Regions from separate parts of the Actinomadura sp. 1N219 genome, predicted to be linked through region 1. Evidence: riboswitches for the same ligand, from Rfam matches in the RefSeq annotation. Region 1 holds a riboswitch; each other region holds the start of a gene.
What was found. Region 1 has a riboswitch for cyclic di-AMP ahead of ACH35V_RS26120 (NlpC/P60 family protein). Riboswitches for the same ligand answer to the same signal wherever they lie in the genome.
Positions count from the first base shown of each region.

Region 2: linked by a shared signal. The riboswitch ahead of ACH35V_RS36880 (CHAP domain-containing protein) and the one ahead of ACH35V_RS26120 (NlpC/P60 family protein) in region 1 are both predicted to bind cyclic di-AMP.
Region 3: linked by a shared signal. The riboswitch ahead of ACH35V_RS09395 (CHAP domain-containing protein) and the one ahead of ACH35V_RS26120 (NlpC/P60 family protein) in region 1 are both predicted to bind cyclic di-AMP.

Region 1 covers NZ_JBIRAY010000009.1:171,644-179,429, reverse strand. Annotated here, with positions in the region: gene ACH35V_RS26140 (NlpC/P60 family protein) at 1-711, shown strand, start outside; gene ACH35V_RS26135 (MarR family winged helix-turn-helix transcriptional regulator) at 727-1,251, opposite strand; gene ACH35V_RS26130 (Mut7-C RNAse domain-containing protein) at 1,367-2,113, shown strand; gene ACH35V_RS26125 ((deoxy)nucleoside triphosphate pyrophosphohydrolase) at 2,151-2,528, shown strand; gene ACH35V_RS26120 (NlpC/P60 family protein) at 2,863-3,891, opposite strand; cyclic di-AMP (ydaO/yuaA leader) riboswitch at 3,899-4,033, opposite strand; gene typA (translational GTPase TypA) at 4,227-6,080, shown strand; gene ACH35V_RS26110 (FHA domain-containing protein) at 6,186-7,484, opposite strand; gene ACH35V_RS26105 (4Fe-4S single cluster domain-containing protein) at 7,472-7,786, opposite strand, start outside.
Region 2 covers NZ_JBIRAY010000018.1:12,864-20,649, forward strand. Annotated here, with positions in the region: gene xerC (tyrosine recombinase XerC) at 1-1,196, shown strand, start outside; tRNA gene ACH35V_RS36865 (tRNA-Pro) at 1,267-1,340, opposite strand; gene ACH35V_RS36870 (hypothetical protein) at 1,575-2,297, shown strand; gene ACH35V_RS36875 (SpoIIE family protein phosphatase) at 2,479-4,377, shown strand; cyclic di-AMP (ydaO/yuaA leader) riboswitch at 4,834-4,988, shown strand; gene ACH35V_RS36880 (CHAP domain-containing protein) at 5,000-5,755, shown strand; gene ACH35V_RS36885 (CDP-glycerol glycerophosphotransferase family protein) at 6,024-7,786, shown strand, end outside.
Region 3 covers NZ_JBIRAY010000002.1:131,442-139,227, reverse strand. Annotated here, with positions in the region: gene ACH35V_RS09405 (M48 family metallopeptidase) at 1-416, opposite strand, end outside; gene ACH35V_RS09400 (hypothetical protein) at 413-1,699, opposite strand; gene ACH35V_RS09395 (CHAP domain-containing protein) at 1,742-2,572, opposite strand; cyclic di-AMP (ydaO/yuaA leader) riboswitch at 2,582-2,720, opposite strand; cyclic di-AMP (ydaO/yuaA leader) riboswitch at 2,878-3,079, opposite strand; gene ACH35V_RS09390 (NlpC/P60 family protein) at 3,577-4,485, opposite strand; gene ACH35V_RS09385 (NYN domain-containing protein) at 4,805-6,289, opposite strand; gene ACH35V_RS09380 (DEDD exonuclease domain-containing protein) at 6,436-7,786, shown strand, end outside.

The sequences.
Region 1 (7,786 bases):
GGGCCGATGCAGTTCCTGAAGCCGACGTGGGACGCGTTCGCGGTCGACGGCAACAAGGACGGCAAGAAGGACCGGTACGACCCGGTGGACGCGATCCCGTCCGCCGCCGCGTACCTCAAGCACAACGGCGCCCCGCGCCGCATGCGGACCGCGATCTTCCAGTACAACCACTCGTGGGATTACGTGAACCTCGTCCTGGACTGGGCGAAGCGCTATGTGGGCGGCGACTTCAAGGTCGTCCAGGCGAACGGGATCGAGTGCGAGGACAACGACCTCCCGGCGAGCGCGTCCGGGCTCGTCCAGCGGATCATCACGTTCGCGATGGCGCAGCGCGGCAAGCCGTACGTGTTCGGCGCCAACGGGCCCGACGCGTGGGACTGCTCCAGCCTCATCCAGGCCGCGTACCGGACGGTCGGCCTGGGCATCCCGCGCACCACCTTCGAGCAGTGGCCCTACGGCGTGAAGATCGCGAAGGGCAAGGAGCAGCCCGGCGACCTGGTGTTCTTCGACTCCGGTCCGGGGACGTCGGCGAACAATCCCGGGCATGTCGGGATGGTGATCGGCAAGGGCAAGATGATCGTGGCGAGCTGCTCGACGTGCGTCCCCGCGATCGGCGTGAAGCCCTACAAGCGCTCCGACTGGGTGGGGACGACCCGTCCGCTCGCGCGCCCCGACCTGAAGAAGAAGGTCAACGAACTGGCGGCCGAGTAGCCTCCGCGACGGGCGTCAGCGGAAGCGGCGCTTGCCGATGACCAGCAGGATCTCGCGGAGCGCGTCGGCGGCGTCCCGGACGTCCCGCGGCGGCACGCCCGCCATGACCTCCTCGTGCGCGACGCCCGACGCCTCCAGGGCGCGCTCGGTGACCTGCAGCCCCTCCCCGGTGAGCTGGACGAAGCGGCTGCGGGCGTCTCCGGTGTTGGCCTCCCGCTCGATGTACCCGGCGCGCTGCAGCCGCTGCAGGACGTTGCTCGTCCCGCCCGAGGTGAGGAACGCCGACCGGGTGAGCTCGCTCGGCCGCAGCCGGTACGGCTCCCCCTCGCGACGCAGGACGGTCAGCACCTCGAACTCGGCGTAGGTGAGGCCGAGTTCGGCGAGTTCGGCGCGCACGGCCTGCTGGACGAGCATCGCGATCCGCCCGGCCCGCTTGCTGACCTCCAGCATCGCGATGAGCGGTTCGGACAGGCCGTCCCGCCGCCACGCGTCCGCCACGGCGTCGATGTCGTCCCGCGGCCCGCTGTCGTCTACCCGCACGCCCCGAGAATACGCGTCCGTCCACCCGGACCCGCCTTCGCCGGGGCCCGACGCGGGACGCCCGCCGTCGATAAATACGGAGGGGAACCGGAGGGCGGCGTGGCATGCTGATCGCGTGGAGCCCGAGATAACCATCCGAGTCGCCGACGAGCTGCTGATGTTCCTGCCGGCCGCGCGGCGGGGGCCGGTGAGCCGCGTGCCGTCCGACGGGACGTCCACGCTGGGGCATCTCGTGGAGTCGCTCGGCGTCCCGCTGCCCGAAGCAGGCCCGATGACCGTCGGCGGCGAGCCCGTCGGCCCCTCGACCCGTCCGGACGCGGGCGCGGAGGTGCGCGTGGCGGCCGTGCCGCGCCCGCAGCCCGTCCCGCTGGAGCCGGGGCAGGTCGCGCCGCGCTTCGTCCTCGACGTGCACCTCGGCACGCTCGCCCGCCGGATGCGCCTCCTCGGCCTCGACACCGCCTACCGCAACGACATGGACGACCCGGCGCTGGTCGTCCAGGCGAACGAGGAGCGCCGCGTCCTGCTCACCCAGGACCGCGGGCTGCTCCGCCGCCGCGCGCTGTGGTTCGGCGCGTACGTCCGCGGCTCGCGCCCGGACGACCAGCTCCGCGACGTGCTGGACCGCTTCGCGCCCGTCCTGCGGCCGTGGACGCGCTGCACCGCCTGCAACGGCGAACTCGTCCCGGTCGACAAGCAGGAGATCGAACGCGACCTGGAGGCGGGCACCCGCCGCAGCTACGACGTCTACGGCCGCTGCGCCGACTGCGGCCAGGTCTACTGGCGCGGCGCGCACGGCGGCCACCTGGAGAAGATCGTCCACGAGGCGACGCGGCAGGTCGAGGCGGCCGGCGCCGCGAAGTGACAGGGGAGAGGGGCTGGTCGGCATCGTTCTCGTGGTGGTGGGCGCGGCGATCATCCGGGACGGACGGCTGCTGAGCGCGCAACGGGCCGAGCCGCCGCACATGGCGGGCGGCTGGGAACTGCCGGGCGGCAAGGTCGACCCGGGCGAGTCCGACGAGGACGCGCTCGTACGCGAATGCCACGAGGAACTCGCCATCAAGGTCCGCCTGGGCCGCAGGATCGGCGACGACTGGCGCCTGAGCGACCGAGCCGTCCTCCGCGTATGGACGGCCCGCATCATCGAAGGCGAACCCCGCGCCCTGGAACACCTGGCCCTCCGCTGGCTCTCCCAAGACGACCTCTACGACGTCGACTGGCTCCCAGGCGACCTCCCCGTAATCAACGCCCTAGCCCAGCAACGCCTGCTAGGAACCTAGGCGCCCACTGGGCACGAACGGCGCTCACCCACCACCGCAACCCGCAACGACCTCAACGCCTGCTAGGAACCAAAGCGCCTACTGGGGCACGAACGGCGCCCAGCCACCACCGCAACCACGCAACAACCCAAACCACTGCGATCGCGTCCGAAGGCAGGTTTCGAGCTTGCGAGAAACCTGATCGCGCAGCGAGCCGCCAGGCGAGTCGAAGCGATGCCAGCGATCGCACCGTGTTTCTCGACGATGGAGGCCCGCCAGGGCCGAAGGAGGAGAGAAATACAATAAACAAAGCCCCTCCTACCGCGCCGCAGGAGGGGCCTTGTAGATCTGGGGGCTAGGAGATTCGGTTGGCGCCCGCGTAGTCGGAGCGGTCGGACATTTTGGAGATCTTCACCACATCGCCGGTCTGGGGGGCGTGCAGGTATTTGCCGTCGTCCAGGTAGACGCCCATGTGGTGGAGGCTGGCGCCGAAGTAGACGAGGTCGCCGGAGCGGAGTTCGCTTCGGGAGACCTTCGTCCCGAGGCCGTAGAGGTCGCCCGTGTAGTGCGGGAGGCCGGGCTTGCCGACTCTGGTGTACGCCCAGACGACGAGGCCGGAGCAGTCGAAGGAGTTCGGTCCGGCGGCGGCCCACACGTAGGGGGAGCCGAGCTTGGTCAGGGCCCTGCGGGCCATCTTGGCGGGCAGGCCGGTGCCCTTCACGGTGGCGCGGAGGCCGCTGCGCGGGTCGCGGACGTGCGTGGTGGTCAGCTTGTCGAGTCGCTTCGTGACTTCGGCGACCTTGGCCTTGGCGGCTTGGCGGGCCTTCTCAGCGTCCGCCGCGGCCTGCTTGACCTGGGCGATCTTCGTCTGGGCGGTGCGCTGGGCCGCGTCCGCCTGGTCGATCTGCTTCTGCAGGGCCTGGACGACGGTGGTCTGGTTCTGCGCGAGGTAGGCGCGGTCGGACAGGCCCTCCGGGGAGCCGTTCGCGCCGAAGATCGCGTCGGGCGCGCCGGACATGTAGTTCGCCGCGGCGAGTTGCCCGAGCCGCTCCCGTGCTGGCGCGGCCGCAGCGCGGAGCGTCGCGGCGTGCTGGGCGGCGGCACGCTCCGCTTTCTGCGCCTTGCCCAGCTCGACGCGGGTCTTGTTGTACTTCTCGGTGAGGATCTCGGCCTCTTCGTTCAGCGCGTCCAGGCTCTTGCGCAGGCCCTGCTCCGTCGTCGGGAGAGGGGAAGGGCTCGGATTCGGCGCGGCGGCGGGCAGGCCGTGGCCGGACGGCTGCGCCGCGTGAGCGACTGCGGGCGCGGCGGCGCCGAGGCCGATCAGGAGCATGGTCGCCGCGGCGGCGGGCGTGACGCGACGCCGCCGGTGGGGATCCGGTGCCAAGCCGGTGTTCTCCTCTCCTCGCGCGCCTACCGGGTTAGCTGACGGGTTCGGGCCAGGAGTCGCCCTACGACGTGTGTCGATTCACCCCGAAGGTGTGGGTCCCCGGTTCTCCCGCGGGCGGGAGATTCGGCGCTCCGGCCGCAGCCCCGAGGGGATGGGGCTCCGAACGGCCGGACGTCGGGCACATTACAAAGGATCAGCAGAGTTGGCCAATCGGGGGGCGGGCGGCGGAGGGCCCCCGGGCGGTCCGGGATGGGGGGTATGCGGGGCCAAGTAGAATGGGCCCTGCCGCGTGTCGGCGGCGAACCCCGAACTCTCACCCAAGGCGAGCCAGCATGCCCATCTCCACGCGCGACGACCTCCGGAACGTCGCGATCGTCGCTCACGTCGACCACGGCAAGACGACGCTGGTCGACGCCATGCTCTGGCAGTCCGGCGCCTTCCGCGAGAACCAGGACGTCGACGACCGCGTGCTCGACTCCAACGACCTCGAGCGCGAGAAGGGGATCACCATTCTCGCGAAGAACACCGCGGTCAGGCACGGCGGGATGACGATCAACATCATCGACACCCCGGGCCACGCCGACTTCGGCGGCGAGGTCGAGCGCGGGCTGTCCATGGTGGACGGCGTCGTCCTGCTGGTGGACGCCAGCGAGGGCCCCCTCCCGCAGACCCGGTTCGTCCTGCGCAAGGCGCTGGAGGCCAAACTGCCGGTGATCCTGGTGGTGAACAAGACCGACCGGCCGGACGCCCGCATCGACGAGGTCGTGGACGAGACGTACGAGCTGTTCATGGACCTCGACGCCGACGAGGGCCAGATCGACTTCCCGATCGTGTACGCGTCCGGGCGCGCCGGGCGGGCCTCGCTCGACAAGCCCGGCGACGGCGAGATGCCCGCGAGCCCCGACCTGGAGCCGCTGTTCACGGTCATCACCGACACGATCCCGGCGCCGTCCTACGACCCGGACGCGGCGCTGCAGGCGCACGTGACGAACCTGGACGCCTCCAGCTACCTCGGCCGGATCGCGCTGTGCCGCGTCCACGCCGGGACGATCAAGAAGGGCCAGCAGGTCGCCTGGTTCCGGCACGACGGCAGCGTGGACCGCGTCAAGATCACCGAGCTGCTGATGACGGACGCGCTCGCCCGCAAGCCCGCCGACGAGGCGGGCCCCGGCGACATCATCGCGATCGCCGGCATCCCCGACATCATGATCGGCGACACCATCGCCGACCCGGACGACCCGCGCCCGCTGCCGCTGATCACGGTGGACGAGCCCGCGATCTCGATGACCGTCGGCACCAACACCGGCCCGATGGCCGGTCGCGAGAAGGGCACCAAGGTCACCGCCCGGATGGTCAAGGACAGGCTCGACCGGGAGCTGGTCGGCAACGTGTCGATCCGGGTGCTGCCGACGGAGCGTCCGGACGCGTGGGAGGTGCAGGGCCGCGGCGAGCTGGCCCTGGCGATCCTCGTCGAGAACATGCGCCGCGAGGGCTACGAGCTGACGGTCGGCAAGCCGCAGGTCGTCGCGAAGACGATCGACGGGAAGAAGCACGAGCCGGTCGAGCGGCTCACCGTCGACATCCCCGAGGAGCACCTCGGCGCCGTCACGCAGCTCATGGCCGTCCGCAAGGGGCGCATGGAGCACATGACGAACCACGGCACCGGCTGGATCCGGATGGAGTTCCTCGTCCCGGCGCGCGCCCTGATCGGGTTCCGCACCGAGTTCATGACCGAGACGCGCGGCACCGGCATGGCGCACCACGTGTTCGAGGGCTACGAGCCGTGGTTCGGGGAGCTGCGGACCCGTCCGTCCGGGTCGCTGGTGGCCGACCGCGCCGGCGCCGCCACCCCGTTCGCGATCACGAACCTGCAGGAGCGGGGCACGTTCTTCGTCGGGCCGACCACCGAGGTGTACGAGGGCATGATCGTCGGGGAGAACTCCCGGTCCGACGACATGGACGTCAACATCACCAAGGAGAAGAAGCTCACGAACATGCGGTCGTCGACCGGCGACGAGCTGGAGCGGCTCACTCCGCCGCGGCTGCTGTCGCTGGAGGAGGCGCTGGAGTTCTGCCGCGAGGACGAGTGCGTCGAGGTCACGCCGCGCGCCGTCCGCATCCGCAAGGTCGTCCTGGACGCCAAGGAGCGCGAGCGCATGCGCGCCCGCTCCAAGCGCGCCGGCTGACCGGAAGGGTCACGCCAAAGGGGCGGCCCCGCAGGTCTTGAACCGCGGGGCCGCCCCTTTCGCGTTGCCGTCTCTTTGCGTTGTCGTCCGGCCTGGGCCGCGGGGTCAGTTCAGCTGGACGGTGCCGGTCACGTCGGCGGCCAGGCGGAGCTGGTCGCCGTTGCGGAGCGGGGCCTCCACGCCGCGCGGGAGCCGCTCGCCGTTGACGAACGTCCCGTTGGTGGAGCCTTCGTCACGCACCCACGCCGTCCCGGACGGGTCGAGCCACACCGTCGAGTGCCGCCGAGACACGTTGTCGTACTGGGTGAACGTGGACGCCACCGGTGACTGGCCCGCGTCCCGTCCGAGCACCAGATGCTGGCCGACGGAGACCTTGAGCTCGCCCGTCGGGAACATCACGCGCAGGGTGGGCGTGCCCTTCTGCGGCAGCGGGCGCAGGCACGAGTCGCACTGCGCGGCGCTCGGGTTGGGCAGCACCGCCTCGCAGTACGGGCACATGAACGCCGTGCCGTCGGGCTGTCGCCCCTGGTTGTGGTCGGGCGGAAGCAGCGTCGCCTCGCGCCCGTGCTGCGGCGGCATCGGCGCGCCCCCGTGCTGCTGCGGCGGCGGGCCGAACTGGTTGTCGCCCGGCCCTGGCGGCGGCGCACCCCATTGGTCCTGCTGCTGTTGCTGCTGCGGGGCGCCCCACTGGTCCTGCTGCTGCGGCGGGGAGAACTGGTCCTGCGGCGGCGGGAACTGCTGATCCTGCTGCGGCGGCGGAAACTGCTGGTCCCCCGGAGGGAACTGCTGGTCGGGCGGCGGGAACTGCGCGTCCGGCTGCGGGTAGTCCGGGACCGGGGGCTGCTGTTGCTGCGGCGCGCCCCATTGGTCCTGCTGTTGCGGCTGCTGCTGCGGCGGCGGCGCGCCCCACGGGTCGCCGGGCGGCTGCTGAGGCATCGGGGACTGGCCCTGGCCGCCGCCGTGCTGCTGCGGCTGGCCGTACGGGGGCTGCCCATGCTGCGGCTGCCCGTGCTGATCGGGCGCCTGCTGCTGGGGCATGGGCGGCGCGCCCCACGCGTCCGGCTGCTGCGGCTGTTGCTGCTGCGGCTGGCCCCAGGGGTCCGATGACTGCCCGGGCGGGCCGGGCGGTGGCGGGGCCTGCTGCTGGGGGGCCTGCTGCTGGTACGGGTCGGGCGCCTGCTGGTACGGCTGGCCGCCCGGCTGCTGCCCTGGCGGGGCGCCGTACGGCGGCTGGCCGCCCTGCTGCGGGCCTGGCGGCGGGTAGCCCCGCTGCTGGTCGTCGTACCCGCCAGGGCCCTGCCGCTGCGCGCCGCCGGCGCGGGCCAGGTTGGCCCCGCAGCTCATGCAGAGCAGGTCGCCCTGCTGGAACGGTTCGTCACAGACAGGACATTTCAAGGTCGCCATGACACATCCCCCGAGCGCACCCCGGCGCGGTCGAGCCTCGACGTGAGGTGATCCATATCACCCCTTCGCGGGATCCCGATGTAGTACACCCGCCTTCCCTCCGGCCCTTCGTCCACGGACACCTGTACTCGGGGCCCTGTATCTTCTCCAGTCTTCCCGATGTCGGCCAGTGCCCCGTACCGCTCACGCCCCAGCTGGGACAACGGCACGACACGCTGGTTGGCCGACCCCCTCCAGAGTAGAGAGCCACTCCTGGAGTGTCGCCCCCCCGGGTTGAGCCGATCGACGTACGGCCCTGCGAT
Region 2 (7,786 bases), on a different contig from region 1:
GGGACCGCAAGAAGCGCTGGGTGTACGGAAAGACGCGCGACGTCGTCCACGACAAGTACGTGAAGCTGTTGAACGAGGCGAAGCAACGGCCCATCGCCACGACGGTGCCGACCGTCGAGAAGTACCTGACGTACTGGCTCAGTGAGGTAATCGAACCGAACCGCGAAGCGCAGACCTACGCGCAATACGAGACCCTCGCGCGCCTGTACGTCATCCCAGCACTCGGGCGGAAGCGCCTCGATCGGCTGACCGTTCGGGACGTCCAAGCGTGGGTGAACAAGCTGCCCAAGACGTGCCAATGCTGTGCGCAGGGCAAGGATGCCGCCAGGCCGGAACAGCACTCGGACCCGCGCAAGAGGCAGAGATGCTGCGCGATCGGCCGGTGCTGCAGGGCCTATCCGAGCCGCCGCACGATCCAGGCCGCGCGGAACACGCTGCGTGCCGCGCTCACGCATGCCCAGACCGAGGAAATCCTCTCGCGCAACGTCGCTCGCATGGTGAAGCTGCCGACGATGCGCAAGCGGGTGCGTGGCAAGGCGTCCTGGAGCGTGGAAGAAGCGCGCGCATTCCTCGAATCGGCCCAAAGTGGAAATGACCCGCTGTATGCCGCGTGGGTGCTGATCCTGGTGATGGGCCTTCGCAAGGGCGAAGTGCTCGGCCTGCGGTGGGAAGACATCGACATGGACGCGGGGGAGTTGACCGTCAGCATGCAGCTTCAGCGCGTGCGCGGCCAGCTCGTACACAAGGAACGAACCAAGACCGAGGATTCGACCGGCGTCATGCCACTGCCCGCCATCTGCATTACCGCGCTACGGCTCCGCGAGGAACGGCAGAAAGCCGAGAGTGCCGCGCGTGACGAGCAGTGGACCGGAAAGGGACTCGTCTTCACCACGCGGCCGGGCCGCCCCATCGAGCCGCGGAACGTCAATCGCAGCTTTGCCCACCGGTGCAAGCGCGCCGGCGTCCGTTCTATCCGGGTGCACGACACGCGGCACACCTGCGGGCGACTCCTGGCCGCGCTGGACATCCATCCCCGAACGGCGATGCAGATCCTCCGACACAGCCAGATCAGCATCACGATGGAGGTCTACACGGAGGTACCAACCGAGGTCACCAGGGAGGCCCTGAAGCGTCTGGGGGACAGCCTTACCGGCCCCGATGGGGACCAGTCGGGGACCAGCGATCAGGGAGCCTAGCTGTACTTTGCTGCTGTACGGACGGGAAAAGGCCGGGTCCGCTAGATCGGATCCGGCCTTTGACCTGCTGTCGGGACGGCGGGATTTGAACCCACGACCCCTTGACCCCCAGTCAAGTGCGCTGCCAAACTGCGCTACGTCCCGGTGCCCGTTGGAGCGGGCTTGATTACTGTAGCGCAGTCCGCGGGGTCTTGCGTAACGAGATACGGGGCCGTGGGGCTCTGGTAGGCAGGCCTGATGGTGACTTTGCGGGCGGGGCTGGCTGGGGTGGTCTGCCTGGGGCTGGTGTGCGGGTGCGGGGGTGGCGGCGGGGGCCGGGGAGGGGCTCGGGCGGTGAGTGAGAGTCCTGTGGTCCGGACTTCGGCGCCGGAGGTTCGTGTGCGGGTGCCGGACGGGGTCCGGACGTCCTATGTGGTGTTCGATCGGGTGGCCGGGCGGGTCGTGGCGGAGCGGCGGCCGCGGCAGGTGTTCCGGTCGGCTTCGGTGGTGAAGATCCTGGTGGCGCTCGACTACATGCAGGGGCGCGAGGTGTCGGCGGCTGATCGGAAGCTGCTGGGTGTGATGTTGCGGTCCAGTGATGACAAGGCGGCTACGGAGTTCTGGAGGCGGGGCGGGCAGGGGCGGGTCATCGAGCGGATGGTCCGGAGGGTGGGGTTGCGGGAGACGGCGCCGCCGCCTGCGGACAAGCCGGGGTTCTGGGGGTATACGGCGCTCAGCGCTGGTGATGTGCTGCGGACGTACCGGTATCTGCTGGACGAGGCGCCCAAGGCGCAGCGGGAGTTCGTGTTGGAGCAGTTGAGGAAGTCGACGCCGTGCGGGACGGACGGGTTCGACCAGACGTTCGGGATTCCGCGGGCGGCGGAGAGGCCGTGGGCCGTGAAGCAGGGGTGGTCGGGGTTCGGGGACTCGCCGGCGGAGCCGTGCCGGGGACGGCGGGCGCAGCAGGTGGCGTGGACGGATCTCGGGATCGGGCGGCCGGTGCTGCACACCACGGGAGTGGTGGGGGAGAAGATCGTGGTGGTGCTGACGCTGCATCCGGCCGGGACGTCGTTCCGGACGGCGGCCGCGCGGGTCACGGAGCTCACGGCGCAACTGGTGTGACCTGAGTCACAGGGCGGGGCACAGTTGTCTCCGGGGACGGTCACCGGTACCGGTCAAGTTCGGGCGTGAAGGGAAAAGTCGGGCAAAGAACTGGGCGATTTGTACTGTTCTGAGCGGATTGTTTGTCACTGACGTATGTAGCTTTTTTCTCCCAGGCACCAGCGCCGAACGGGGGACAGGGTTGGCGGATGCGGAGGGCACCTGGGCGCAGCCCGGGGTGCACGTTGCGGATCTTGACGACCTGCGGGACGCCGCGCACGACCGGGCGGTGCTGTCCGAGGCGCGGGTCGTGCTGGCCCGGCGGCTCGGGGTGCCGCCCGGCGAGGCTCTGCAGCATCTGATCTGGCTCGCGCGCGATCTGGACGTGGAGCTCAGCGAGGCCGCGTCGCTGCTGGTCAAGGACGGCGGCGTCGGGCCGATGGGGGCCGTGGCGGCGGGACGGAAGGCGCCCCGTACCGAGAGCGGCGCGGTGGAGCGTCAGGCCGTGCTGTCAGAGGCCGAGGACGTCCTGCGCCGGGTGACGGCCGAGGACACCGCGGGGGACGCGGAGGTCCTGGCCCGGGTGCCGGACGACCCCGCGGCGAAGGCCGTGCTCGACGGGGCGCTCGACTCGTCCGCGCACATGGTGCCGGTCCGGGGGCAGGACGGGAAGGTGGCCGACTTCCTGTTCGTGGATCTCAACGGCGTCGCGCGGGACATGTTCGGGCGGGGCCGGGAGGAGCTGGCCGGGCGCCGGCTGCTGCAGACGGACCCCGGCGCGGTGCTGAGCGGGCTCTTCGACGAGTACGTGGAGGTGCTGGAGAGCGGGACGCCTCTGGAGCGTTCCCTGAACCAGTACACGACCGCGCAGCGCGGGCTGTCCCGGACGTCCAGGATGAGCGTGAGGTGCGTCGCCGTGCCGACAGGCGTGTGCGTGACCTGGCGTTACCACGATCGCGAGGACCGGGTCGCGCGGCGGCTGGAGCGGGTCGAGCGGCTGGCCCTGATCGGGTTCGGCGAGTGGGACCTCGCCACCGGCGAGGCGGCCTGGACGCCGCAGATGCTGGCCAACTACGGGCTGGCCCCCGACCAGGTGCCGCCGATGCCGCACGACCTGCCGAAGGTGGTGGCGGACGACGACCTCCCGCTGGTCGAGGAGGCCGTGCAGACGATGTTCTCCCGCCGGGAGCCGGTGGAGGCGGAGCACCGCGTGATCGGTCAGGACGGGGCGCCGCGGCACCTGTGGGTGTTCGCCGAGCCGGTGCTGGCCGAGTCCGGGCTGCCGGTGTCGATCAACATCGTCTCGCAGGACATCACGCGGCGGCGCGGCGTGGAGCGGGCGCTGGCGGAGACCCGGCGGCAGATGCTGAAGCAGCAGGAGCGGATGGCGCAGGAGCGGCGGGTGGCGGTGACGCTGCGCCGCGCGATCCTGCCGGACGAGGACGAGGTGGAGCAGCTGCCGGGCCTGCGCACCGCGATCCGCGCGCTGGCGGCGGAGAGCACCGCCCGCATCGGCGGCGACTGGTTCGCGACCAGGACGCTGCCGGACGGACGGTCGATGTTCGCGATCGGCGACGCGGCCGGGCACGGCCTGCCCGCGGCGGCGGCGATGGCCCGCACCCGCAACGGGCTGCTCGGCCTGACCTGCACGAGGGAGCCGGCCGGACGGCTGGTGGGCTGGCTGAACGAGCTGGTGAGCAGCATGGACCCGCCGGCGACGGGCACCGCCGTCGTGGCCCAGTTCGACGCGCGCGGTCGCGTCCTGGAGTGGACGTGCGCGGGGCATCCGCCGCCGATCCTGATCCGGGACGGGCGGGCGGTGCCGATGGAGGTCGTCCGCGACCCGATGCTCGGCGCGATGCCCGACTGGGAGTACATGACGATCACGACCAGGCTCAGCCCCGGCGACATGCTGTTCCTCTACACCGACGGCCTCGTGGAGCGCAGGGACGCGGACCTGGACGAGCGGATCGCCCGCCTCACCGGCATCCTGCGGGACTGCGCCACGCAGCCCGAGCTGATGCTGGACGACGTGCTCGCGCGGATGGAGCACGACCGGGCGGCGGACGACACCACGCTCTTCGCCGTGCACGTGGAGTGACCGGAACCATCCTTGACCTGTGATGATCACCCACTGTGATGTGCGCCTCACCTAGACGGGCCTGGACGGGCCCGGACGGCCCGGACCGGGCCGGATCGGCGTGTGCCGGGCGGCGTGGAGCAGCGGTTCTTTACCATTTGCGCGATGGCGGGTAAGCCCGGCGGGCAAAGGGCTGCGGGGCAGTTCTGGAAAGATCGGGAACAGCCCGCGCCGTGACGGTGTTGGTGCTTCCTTGAGAGGGCTTTGAGCAGGCAAGACCGACTTTTGTGCCTGGTTTGCTTTCTTTGAGAAGGTTGGTACCTTCTTACCGAATCACGCAACGCGTCCCATGCGTTGCTCCGGCCGTGCCGAGCGCGGCCGAGGATCGCGGAGCGGATCCCGCCCGCGATGCGCGCCCACCGAGGCGCGCGGTCAGATCAAGATCAGTCACTGAGATCAATCCGTATGCGCCGCGCACGCGGTGCGAGGCCGAGTCCGTCCGGTCGACCTGACCGGAACGGAGCCGGGGACCCAGGTTCCAGGGGTGAATCGGCGCGTCCCAGAGTCGCGCCGTAGGGCTGCTTCCATGCCCGAATCCGTCAGCTAACCCGGTAGGCGTCATGGGAGATAGGAGATTCCCCGCATGACCGGTCGTTTCGATCGACTTTCCCTGAACACCCTCACGCCCGAGGACAAGGCCGTCGGCGTCGCGCTTGGCGCCGTGCTGGCGGGAGCCGTCGGGCTCGCGATCTTCAACCCGCTCACCGACGACCGCGCCGTGGCCCAGACCTCGGCCCAGGCGGCGGCGGTCGCCGAGAAGGGCGGCGTGTCCGCCAAGTCGGACAAGGCCGGGACCCTCTCGGCCGCGGACGCCCGCGCGCAGGGCTTCAAGGTCCCGCCGCGCGCGGTCAAGCCCAACGAGGTCATCAAGCTCGCGGAGAAGCAGGTCGGGATCTCCGAGGGCAAGGGCGGCATGACCAAGTTCCACAAGTGGTACGTGTCGACCCCGCACGCCGCCGCGACCGCCGAGCGGGACGGAGGCTTCTCCGTCAACGACTACAAGGGCGCCCAGTGGTGCAACATGTTCGTCTCGTGGCTCGGCGCCCAGACCGGCGTGCAGAACATGGGCTGGGACGCGTACACCGTCCAGCACGCCAAGTGGTTCAAGAAGACCGACCGCTGGGGCAAGACCGCCAAGCCCGGCGCGGTCGTGTTCTTCGACTGGGACAAGGGCTCGCGCGGTGACATCGGCGACATCGACCACGTCGGCCTCGTCGTCAAGGACAACGGGAACGGCACCGTGAACACCGTCGAGGGCAACACCGAGAACGCGGTGAACAAGAAGACCCGCGACAAGTCCGAGATCGTCGGTTACGGGTATCCCGACTACGCGTCCTGACCCGATCCGCGCGATTGCGGCCGCCCGGCCGGAATCGCGAGATCCGGGTCGCGCGGACCGCGTGATCAGAATGGCGTCATCCGAAGGCGTCCGGTTCCGGCCGGGCGCCTTCGGGCGTTCCAGGGGGATGTCACCCATGTCGCCGGTGAAGGCGGGTAATGCCAAGCATTGACAGCCTTTGACTGCTCTTGGACCTCATCACGGCGTTCCGGGAAAGGAATCCGTGCGCGCGTCCGATCGGAGCCGGGACGCGCGGGGAGGGGGGCCCATGCGGGTGCGCCCGGACGTCAGCGTCGTCGTGATCGCCTACAACGACGCGTGGCGGCTGCCACGGGCGGTCGCCTCCACGCTGGAGCAGTCGCTGGGCGGCGTCGAGACGGTGATCGTCGACGACGGGAGCACCGACGGGACGGGCGAGGCCGCCGACCGGCTGGCCGCCGCGCACGCCGGACGGGTCCGGGCCGTCCACCTGGCGTCGAACTCCGGCGGCTGCGGGCGGCCCCGCAACACCGGGATCGAGGCGTCCGCAGGCCGGTACGTGATGTTCCTCGACAGCGACGACCTGCTGGACCGGCACGCCTGCCTCAACCTGTTCGCCGCGGCCGAGGACGCCGGCGCGGACCTGGCGTCCGGGCGGTGCGACCGGATCTTCCTGGACGTGCCCGCGGGCGCGAAGGGACGCGTCCGCCCCTGGTATCCGTGGCTCTACCGGCGCAGGGCCGTGTACGGGCCGCTGAAGGACCACCCCGATCTGCTCTACGACACGCTGTCGACCAACAAGGCGTACCGGCGCGATTTCCTGGACGAGCACGGCCTCCGGTTCGTCGAGGGGCTCCACTACGAAGACCTGCTGTTCACCGCCGAGGCGTACCTGGCGGCCGGGCGGACGGCGCTGATCCCGCACCGCGTCTACAACTGGCTGGTGCGGGAGCGGACGCCCGCGCCGTCCATCTCCAACCGGCGCGCCGATCTGGCCAACTTCGCCGACCGGCTGGAGATCCACCGCCGCATCGACATGCTGTTCGCGCTGCGCGGCGCCTACGACCTCCGCCGGGCCAAGGACGTCAAGTTCGTCAACCATGATCTTGTCCTTTACCTGCGCGAACTGCGCGACCGCGATCCGGCCTACCGGTCGCGCTTCCTCGATCTGGCGGCGGGCTACCTGGCCGAGCTCGATCCCAGGGTGTTCGAGGAGGCGCACCCGCTGCCCGCGATCGCCGCTTACCTGATCCGCGAGGGCGACCATTCGGCCGCGCTCGCCGCCGCCGAGCACGGCGGCGGCGTCAAGCGCCCTGAGCTTCGTGCGCAGCTCGTGGAGCGGGACGGGCGCGTGTACTGGGGCACGGGACGCCCGCGCGGGACGCTCGGGCGCCGCATCCTGGACGTCACCGATTTCGGCTTCCATCTGCGGCCGCTCAAGGAGCTGCGTCCGGCGAACACGGTGACGCTGCTGGAGGCGCGGGGCGAGCGCGTCCGGATGGCCGGGCAGGTGCTGAACCCGCTGGGCCGGATCCGTCCGGACGCGCGGCTGTCGGCCATCCTGGAGTTCGGCGACCGGCGTCGCCGCGCCCGGAAGGGGCGGGTCCGGGCGGCCGTCCGGCATGAGGGCGACCGGCTCGCCTGGCGGGCCGAGTTCGACCCGAGGAAGCGCATCAGGCCGGTCGGGTTCGTCGACCCGGTGTGGGACGTGCGCCTCCGCGTCCGGGTGGACGGCGAGGACGTGGTCACCCGGCTCGGCGAAGGCCGTGGATCACCGCCGCTGAGCGGGGTGGAACTGCCCGTCCGGCCCCGGCTGACGAGGCTCGCAGCCGACCGGCTCCGCTCGTACGTCACCGGCGGCGGTCATCTGGCGTTCGTCCTGGAGACGGGCACGCCGTGGGCGCGGCTCACGGGGGCCGCGGCGCGGCGGGCCGTCACGTCCCCGGCGGGGCGGCTGGCGCGGGGCCTGATCGGGCGGCGGGCGAGGCGGACGGAGCAGGCCGTCCGGCGGACGCTGACGTCCCGCAAGACCAAGGTCGCCGTGTTCAACCG
Region 3 (7,786 bases), on a different contig from region 1:
AGCAGCGTCGTCAGCGCGACGATCGCGACGATGATCCGGAGGAAACGGCGGCGGGCGCGGGCGGTGACCCAGCCGATGAACCGCGCGCCGAGCGGCGTGAAGCCCAGCGCGAAGACCAGGACGAGTCCGACGACGAGGCCCGCGTAGGCGGGCGGGTTGAGGGCCGAGTCGAACGCCTTGGACCGGGCGATCTCGGACGGGGAGTAGTCGAGCGCCGGATCGGGCTCCACGCGTCCGCCGGGGACGGCGCCGGGCAGCGGGTTCCAGGGCGTCGTCAGGGCGAGGACGACCGCGACGGCGGCGAAGAGAACCGCGGCGGCCACGGCGGCGGCGATCCGCGGCGTCCGCATGCCGCCGGCCTCCTCGATCCGGGCGGTCGCGGGCTCGGCCCGTCCCTCGTCCGCCTCCGCGCTCATCTCAGCTCCCTCTTCACGTAGTCGCGCCATTGGGCGGTGAAGCCGTCCCGGGTGAGGCGCAGCACGTCGCGCAGCGCGGCCGCCTCAGGGACGCGCCCGGCGGTCCGGTAGAGCCGCACGAGCGTCGCCTCACCGTACCGGTCGGCGATCATCCGGCAGGCCAGCCAGGCCTCCTGGTAGGACTGCGAGAGGCGCGGCGAGCCGCCGGCGAACGCGGAGGCGGCGGGCAGCGCGGACGGGACCCGTCCCGCCGCGACCTCCCGGCGCAGCTCGCCCGCCGCCGCCCGGACGCCGATCGCCGACCCGCGGTAGCCGACGTAGTCGGCGAAGCCCTCGATGAGCCACTCCGGCGTGGTGCGGTCGTGGGCGGCGCCGGTGGCGACGTGCGTCAGCTCGTGGGCGAGGACGACGTCGCGCCCGATCTCGTTGAGGCGGCCGAAGGTGCCGGGGGAGATGACGACGCGGTCGGCGCCCCGGGCCGGGCCCGCGGACGGGACGGCGGTCGCGACCGCGGCGATCTCACCGAGGCCCGGCCCCGTGCCCGAGCCGGCGAGCGTGGACGCCAGGCCCGCGTCGGCGGGCACCAGCGCGACGGCCCGCCGCGCCCATCCCGCGCCGACGACGTCGCTGACGACCGGCACGGCTTCGTCCAGGCGTCGCGCGATCTCGCCGAGGCCGGGGGCGTCCCCGATGACCAGGCTCGCGTGGCCCTTCACCACCGACAGGGGGCCACCGTCCCAGATCTCGGCGTCGTCATGGAAGCCGTGGGACGAGCCGTCGCCGACGATCGTCCAGGCGCCGGAGCGCTGCGCCAGGGCCAGGTACTGGGTGCGGACCACGTCGCCGCGGTCGAAACCGCGCAGCTTGTAGCGCACTTTGACGCGGACGACGGTGACGCCGTCCTCGCCGTCCACGGCCTGGGTGGTGACGACCTGTTCGCGCCATCCGGCCAGCGGGAGCCTGCGGAGGTTGGCGTAGAGGCGGGACTGGGCGTCCTGGAACGCGGCGGGCGCGGAGCCGACCGTCGCGAGGAAGGCCGTCCGGTCGCCGGACCGGACGGCCCGCGCGCGGTTGCCGAGGACGGTCTCTGCGTCGCCGGCGTCGAACCGGCCAGCCGCCCTGGTCTCGCGGGGGCGCGGCGCCGCGTCGTCGCCGGAACGCGCGGCGAGCAGCCCCGTGACTCCGGCGAGCAGCGCCCCGGCCCCGCCCGCGCCGAGAGCGAGCGCCCCGCGCCGCGTGAGGGCGCGTCCGTGCGCGTCGCCTTCGCCGGAGCCGTCTTTCATGCGCGCGATCCTATGCAGCCCACAGGAGTGGGGAGACGGACGTCACGACTTGTAGTCGGGGTATCCGTAGCCGACGATGTCGCTGGTCGAGCGCTCCTTGACCTGGACGGCGTTGCCGGTGTTGCCCTCGACGGCCTCGATCGTGCCGTCGTCCACCTTCTTGATCACCATGCCGACGTGCCGGATGTCGCCGCTGGACTTGCCGCCGTCCCACGCGTAGAAGACGATCGCGCCCGGCCTCGGCTCGGTGCCCCAGCGGCCGTTGGCCTGGAACCAGCGGGCGTGGGCGACGGTCCAGGCGTCGCTGCCGATCTGGTCGGTGAAGCCGATCTGCTCGCCGATCCAGGAGATGAACATGTCGCACCAGTTCGCGTCGCTGTAGCCGCCGAGGGAGCCGCCGTCGCGGGCGAGCGTCTCCTGGGCGCGGGACGTGCCCATGTACCACTTCTGGAACTTGGTCTCGCCGCCGCCGTCCTCCTCGATCCCCACCTGCGACCTGGCGAGCTTGATGGCCTCAGCGGCGGTGGGCCGCGACTCCTCGGATGGCGCACCGGACGGTTTCGCGGGCGCGCCGCCGCGCTTCACGGCGTCGCCCTTGCCCTTGGCGGCGTTGGGGCTCTTGCGTTTGAGCTCGTCCTTCTTGCGGTCCTTGGACGCGGTTCCGCGCGCGTCCTTCCCGGCGGTCGCCAGCTCGGAGGACGCGTTCGTGGCGGGCGGCGAGCCGAACGGCAGGACCGACGCCTGCGCGGTGGCCGCGGCGGTGCCGAGGACGGCGGCGCCGACGACGACGCCGCCGGTCGTCCGCCATGTGATGGTCCGGGCGCTCGGCTTGCGGTGCCTGCCCGGGGTCTTCTTGCGGTGGATGCCTGGCACGGGGGGATCTCCTCGACTTCCATGCCGCCTACCGGGTTAGCTGACGGGTTCGGGCGTGGAAGCCGCCCTACGGCCCGCACGCGGGCAGGCCGATTCACCCCGAGAGGACAGGTGGGTCCCCGGCTTCGCGTCCCGCCGCGCTTTGCAGGGCGGTCCGCGGACTCGGCGGTGGCGGCCCGGGGGCGGGCGCGCCGGTCGGTTGGGGGGATACTCCGGCGAGCGGAAACGCCGGCGCGGAGCGCAGAGGTTATGCGGGCGTGGCCGCACTGGGGCGACCACGCCCAGGTAACGCTGCGGTTTCACTCCTTCGTTCTTCCAGACGCCTACCGGGTTAGCTGACGGGTTCGGGCGAGGAAGTGGCCCTACGGCGGACTCTCACCGGGTCGTCCGGGAGAGGCGCGCCGATTCACCCCGGGCGCCGGACATTGCCCGTCCAGGGACGGTCCCTGGACTCCGGCGTTATGGGTCCCCGGTTCCGCGCGTCGGCGGATTCGGCGCTGCCGCTGCGATCCTGGGGGCGATATGGGGCCCGTGCGCGGGACCTGTCTCCCGCGTGCGAAAGAGCGGCGCGTGATGTTGTGTGCGGACGGCGGCCCGTCACCGGGGACCGTCCGGCGGCCTGACCTCCGGGATCGCCGTGGCAGCGCTCTCAGCGCCATGCACGCTGCGGGCGTGCGCACGGTGGGCGGGGTCGGGCGAGGTCTGCGTGAGACCGTCGCGGCGCCGTCGCGGCACCGCGGGACGACGCGTGGAGCGCGCCGCCGGGGGGAGACGGCGCGTGGCTCGCGCCGCCGGCACGCGGCCGATGAACGTGCCGCGTGGGCCGTGGCGCTTGGTGAGCGCCGCGGGGACACGGCGTCTGGACGGCGCCGTGAGTGGTACAAGGTACCAAAGCCCCAACAGAAGGCAAACCCCCACAAAATCAACAACGGACCAGGTCAAAGCCTGGTCCGTTGCCGAAGGCGGTCCGTCCGGCCGCGTGCGGGCGCCGGACGGGCGGGGCGTCAGGGACGCCCGGCGCCGTAGTAGTTGCTCAGGTAGTAGCCCGAGGTGATGTTCACGACCTGGACGGTCTTGCCCGTGCTGGGGGCGTGGATCATCTGGCCGCCGCCCACGTACAGGCCGACGTGGCCGAGCCCGCTGAAGAACACCAGGTCGCCGGGCTGCAGGTTGCTCTTGGCCACCCGCTTCGTGGCGGCGTACTGGGAGTTGGTGGTGCGGGTGATGTTGACGCCCGCCGCCGCCCACGCCTTCATGGTCAGGCCCGAGCAGTCGTAGGAGCCGGGGCCCTCGGCGCCGTACGAGTACGGCTTGCCCTTCTGCGCGTAGGCGAAGTTGAGCGCCTCGCGGGCCGGGCCGCTGGCGGGGCCGTTGTAGGTGCCGCCGACACCCCCGCCGGACGACGTGCCGCCGCCGAGCCGCCGGACCAGCGCCTCCTGCTTCCCGACCTTCGCGTCCAGCTCCTTCTTCTGCTTCTTCAGCTCGTCGGTCTTGGCCTTCACCTCGTCGTAGGCGGCCTTGGACACGGCCTGCTCGCGGCGCAGCCGCTGCGCGGTGGCCAGGAACTGGGTGAGCTGGGAGCTGCGCTCCTGCGACAGGTGCGAGAAGACCGCCGCCTGGTCGAGGACGGCCTGCGGGTCGCCGCTGCCGACGAAGCCGGTGACGTCGGTCGACTCGCCGTTCTTGTACGCGTCCGCGGCCATCTGGGCGATCTTGGAGCGCTGCTGCTCGAAGGTCGCCTCCTCCTGCTTGCTCGCCTTCGACGCGGCGTCGAGCTTCTTCTTGGCGATCTTGAGCTTCTCGTTGAGCTGGTTGTACTGCTCGACCTTCTTGTCCATCTCCTCGTTGAGCTGGGTCAGCTTCTTCTGCGCCTGCGCCCTGGTCGGTCTGGGATCGGCGCTTGCGGGCGCCACCAGGGGAGACGCGAGGGAGGCGGTCACGGTCAGGCAGGTCAAAGCCGCCAGGCGACGGGAGATGCCGCTGTTCGCCGAGCCGCCTCTACGGTCACGCCGCTGCTCCGGTGCCCCGATGAGTTCTTTGGCCACGGTCGGTTTCGCCCCTCTCGTCCACGACGTCAGCGGACGACATTAGCGAGGGTCAACAACCGTCACAACCGATACGTCACTCTTTGATCGACATCGTTGGACATTGTCCACCTTCTGTTACTTCGACCTCACTGAGTGCGAAACTTCCCTTATCGGGACCTTATGGCCGCCTTATGGCCTGGCCGCCTCATGACCTGCCGAGTCGCCGGAGCAGGAGCGTCGACGGGCACGGCCGGGCGTTCGCGCGCCGCGCCGCGTCGGCCACCTCGCGGTCCGACGACACCACCACGACCGCGCGGCCCTGCGGCTCCGCCCGCACCAGCTCGCCGATCAGCTCGTCCGCGGTCTGCCCCGGGCGGCTGAACAGCACCCGGACGCCGCGCGGCGCCGCGATGGCGACCGGCGCGTCCAGCTCCGCGCCGTCGAACACGCACGTCACCTCGGCGCGGGTCTGCGCGGCGAGCCCGCCGAGCCCCGACAGCAGCCGGGTGCGCTGGTCCGACAGCGGCAGCTCCCCGTACCCGGTCTTGGTCACGTTGTAGCCGTCCACGACGAGGTGCACGCGCGGCAGCGTCAGCAGCCTGTCGAGCAGCTGCGGGTCGCTGTCGGACAGCGCCCGTCCCGGGAGCGCGCGGTGCGCCTGCCGGTCGGGCTCCAGCCCGCCGACCGCGTCCGCGGGACGCTCGATCGTGGACGGCAGCGCCAGCTCCCGCCGGACGCCCTGCGCCGCGTCCACGAGCGTGTCGAGCAGCATCCGCAGCCGGACGTCCTCGACGTTGCGGCCCTCGCGCGCGGCCCGCTTGGCGGCCTCCGCGGCGGCCTCGGCCTGGGCGGCGCGGGCGCGCAGCTTGCGCAGCTCCTTCTCGGACGCGGCGGTCGACTCCCGCGCCTCGGCGAGCGCCCGCTCCGCCTCGCGCGCGGCCGCGCCCGCGCGTTCCTCCGCCGCCCGGAACCGGGTGCGCGCCTCGTGCAGCTTGCGGCGCAGATCCGCGACCTCGGCCTTGCTGTCGCGCAGCTCGGCGCGCAGCCGGTCCACCTCCGCGGCGCGGGCGGTGCGGGCGGCGGCCAGCTCCGCCTTCAGCGCCGCGACGCGCCGCTCGGCCGCCTCCTCCTCCGAGGCGGTGGCGGAGCGTTCCAGCTCCGCGCGGGCGGATTCGACCAGCTCCGTCCAGCCCTCGGGGCGCAGCAGGTAGGCCAGCACTGCGACGCGGACCGGGTCGGCGGCGGGCGGGACGTCCCGGCCCTCGACCGCCTCGACGAGGTCGGCCTGCCCGTCCCGCAGCGGCTCGGCGACGCGCCGCCGGAAGGCGTCGTCCTTCTCCAGGGCCGCGGCGATGTGCTGCCCGGCGAGCTTGGCGCGCTTGCGGCGCTCGAACCGCGCGAACCGGCGCAGCGGCGGTGGGACGTCGTCCAGCGGCAGGCCCCCGATCACCTCGGCGGCGGCCTCCACGACCGCCTGCCGCACGGCCTCCGGCAGCGGCCTGCCCAGCTTCTCCCCGTGCGCCTCGCCCTCCCGGTGCGGCCCGGTGCGGGCGCCGGCGCAGCCGGCCTCGGCGGGGCGCGCCTTCGCCGCGGACTGCTCGCCGCCGGGGGTCGCTTCGGGGCCGCTGTCGATGATCCCGCTCCTTCCGGGCTGCGCCGCCGGTGGGCTGTGTCTTCCCGAGCAGTCCACGCCTTAACCAGGGCGAACGCAGGCTCGGACGGATCGCGCCCGGCTCCCCGAACCGTCCCCGCCGTCCCCGACCGGCGGGACGTGCCGGCGCCCCTCAACCCTAGCGGGCCCGGCTTCTGTCGGTGGGGTCCTCTACGGTCGCGCACATGACGGCTGCGCACGGTGTTCAGACGGGCAGTGTCCAGACGGCCGGCGTCCAGGGAACCCTGGACGACCTCGGCACACCGCTGTCCGGGGTGACCTTCGTGGTGGTCGACCTGGAGACGACGGGCGGCTCGGCCGCCGACTCGGCCATCACCGAGATCGGCGCGGTGAAGGTGCGCGGGGGAGAGGAGCTCGGCGAGCTCGGCACGCTCGTCGACCCCGGCGGGCCCGTCCCGCCGTTCATCACCGCCCTGACCGGGATCACCACCGCGATGGTGACGGCCGCGCCGAAGATCGAGTCGGTGCTGCCCGCGTTCCTGGAGTTCGCACGCGGCTGCGTCCTCGTCGCGCACAACGCCGGGTTCGACATCGGCTTCCTCAAGGCCGCGTGCGCCGAGAACGGCTACGCCTGGCCCGCGTTCCCCGTCGTCGACACCGTCGACCTCGCGCGCCGCGTCCTGTCGAAGGACGAGGTGCCCAACTGCAAGCTCAGCACCCTGTCCCGCTTCTTCCGCACGGCGAACGAGCCGACGCACCGCGCCCTCGCCGACGCCCGCGCCACCGTCGAGGTCCTGCACGGCCTGATCGAGCGGCTCGGGTCGTTCAACGTCACCTCGCTGGAGGAGATGCGGAGCTTCGCCAAGGCGCCGACGCCGGAGCAGCGCCGCAAGCGGCACCTCGCCGACGACGTCCCGAGCGCGCCCGGCGTCTACCTGTTCGAGGACGCCGCCGGCGAGGTCCTGTACGTCGGCAAGAGCGGCGACCTGCGGTCCCGCGTGCGCAGCTACTTCACCGGCTCCGAGACGCGGTGGCGCGTCCGGGAGATGGTCGGCATCGCCGAGAGCGTCCGGACGATCGAGTGCGCCACCGGGCTGGAGGCCGAGGTCCGCGAGCTGCGGCTGATCGCCGAGCACAAGCCCCGCTACAACCGGCGCTCCAAGTTCCCCGAGCGGGCGATCTGGCTGAAGCTGACCGTTGAGCCGTTCCCGCGGCTGTCGATCGTCCGCGAGTGCCGCGCCGACGGGGCCCGCTACCTCGGGCCGATCTCGTCCCGCAGGCAGGCCGAAGAAGCACGCGCGGCGCTGCACGAGGCCGTCCCGCTGCGCCAGTGCACCCAGCGGCTGACGCTCCGGATCATCGAGCACGGCAAGGCGCGCGCGTGCGCGCTCGCCGAGATCGGACGCTGCGGCGCGCCCTGCGACGGCCGCGAGTCCGCCGACGCCTACGCCGTCCACGTCGGGACGGCCCGCTCGGTCATGGAGGGCGACGTGCGTCCGGTGGTCGCCGCCGCGCAGGTACGCATCGACCGGCTCGCGTCCGAGCTGCGCTACGAGGAGGCGGGCGCGCAGCGCG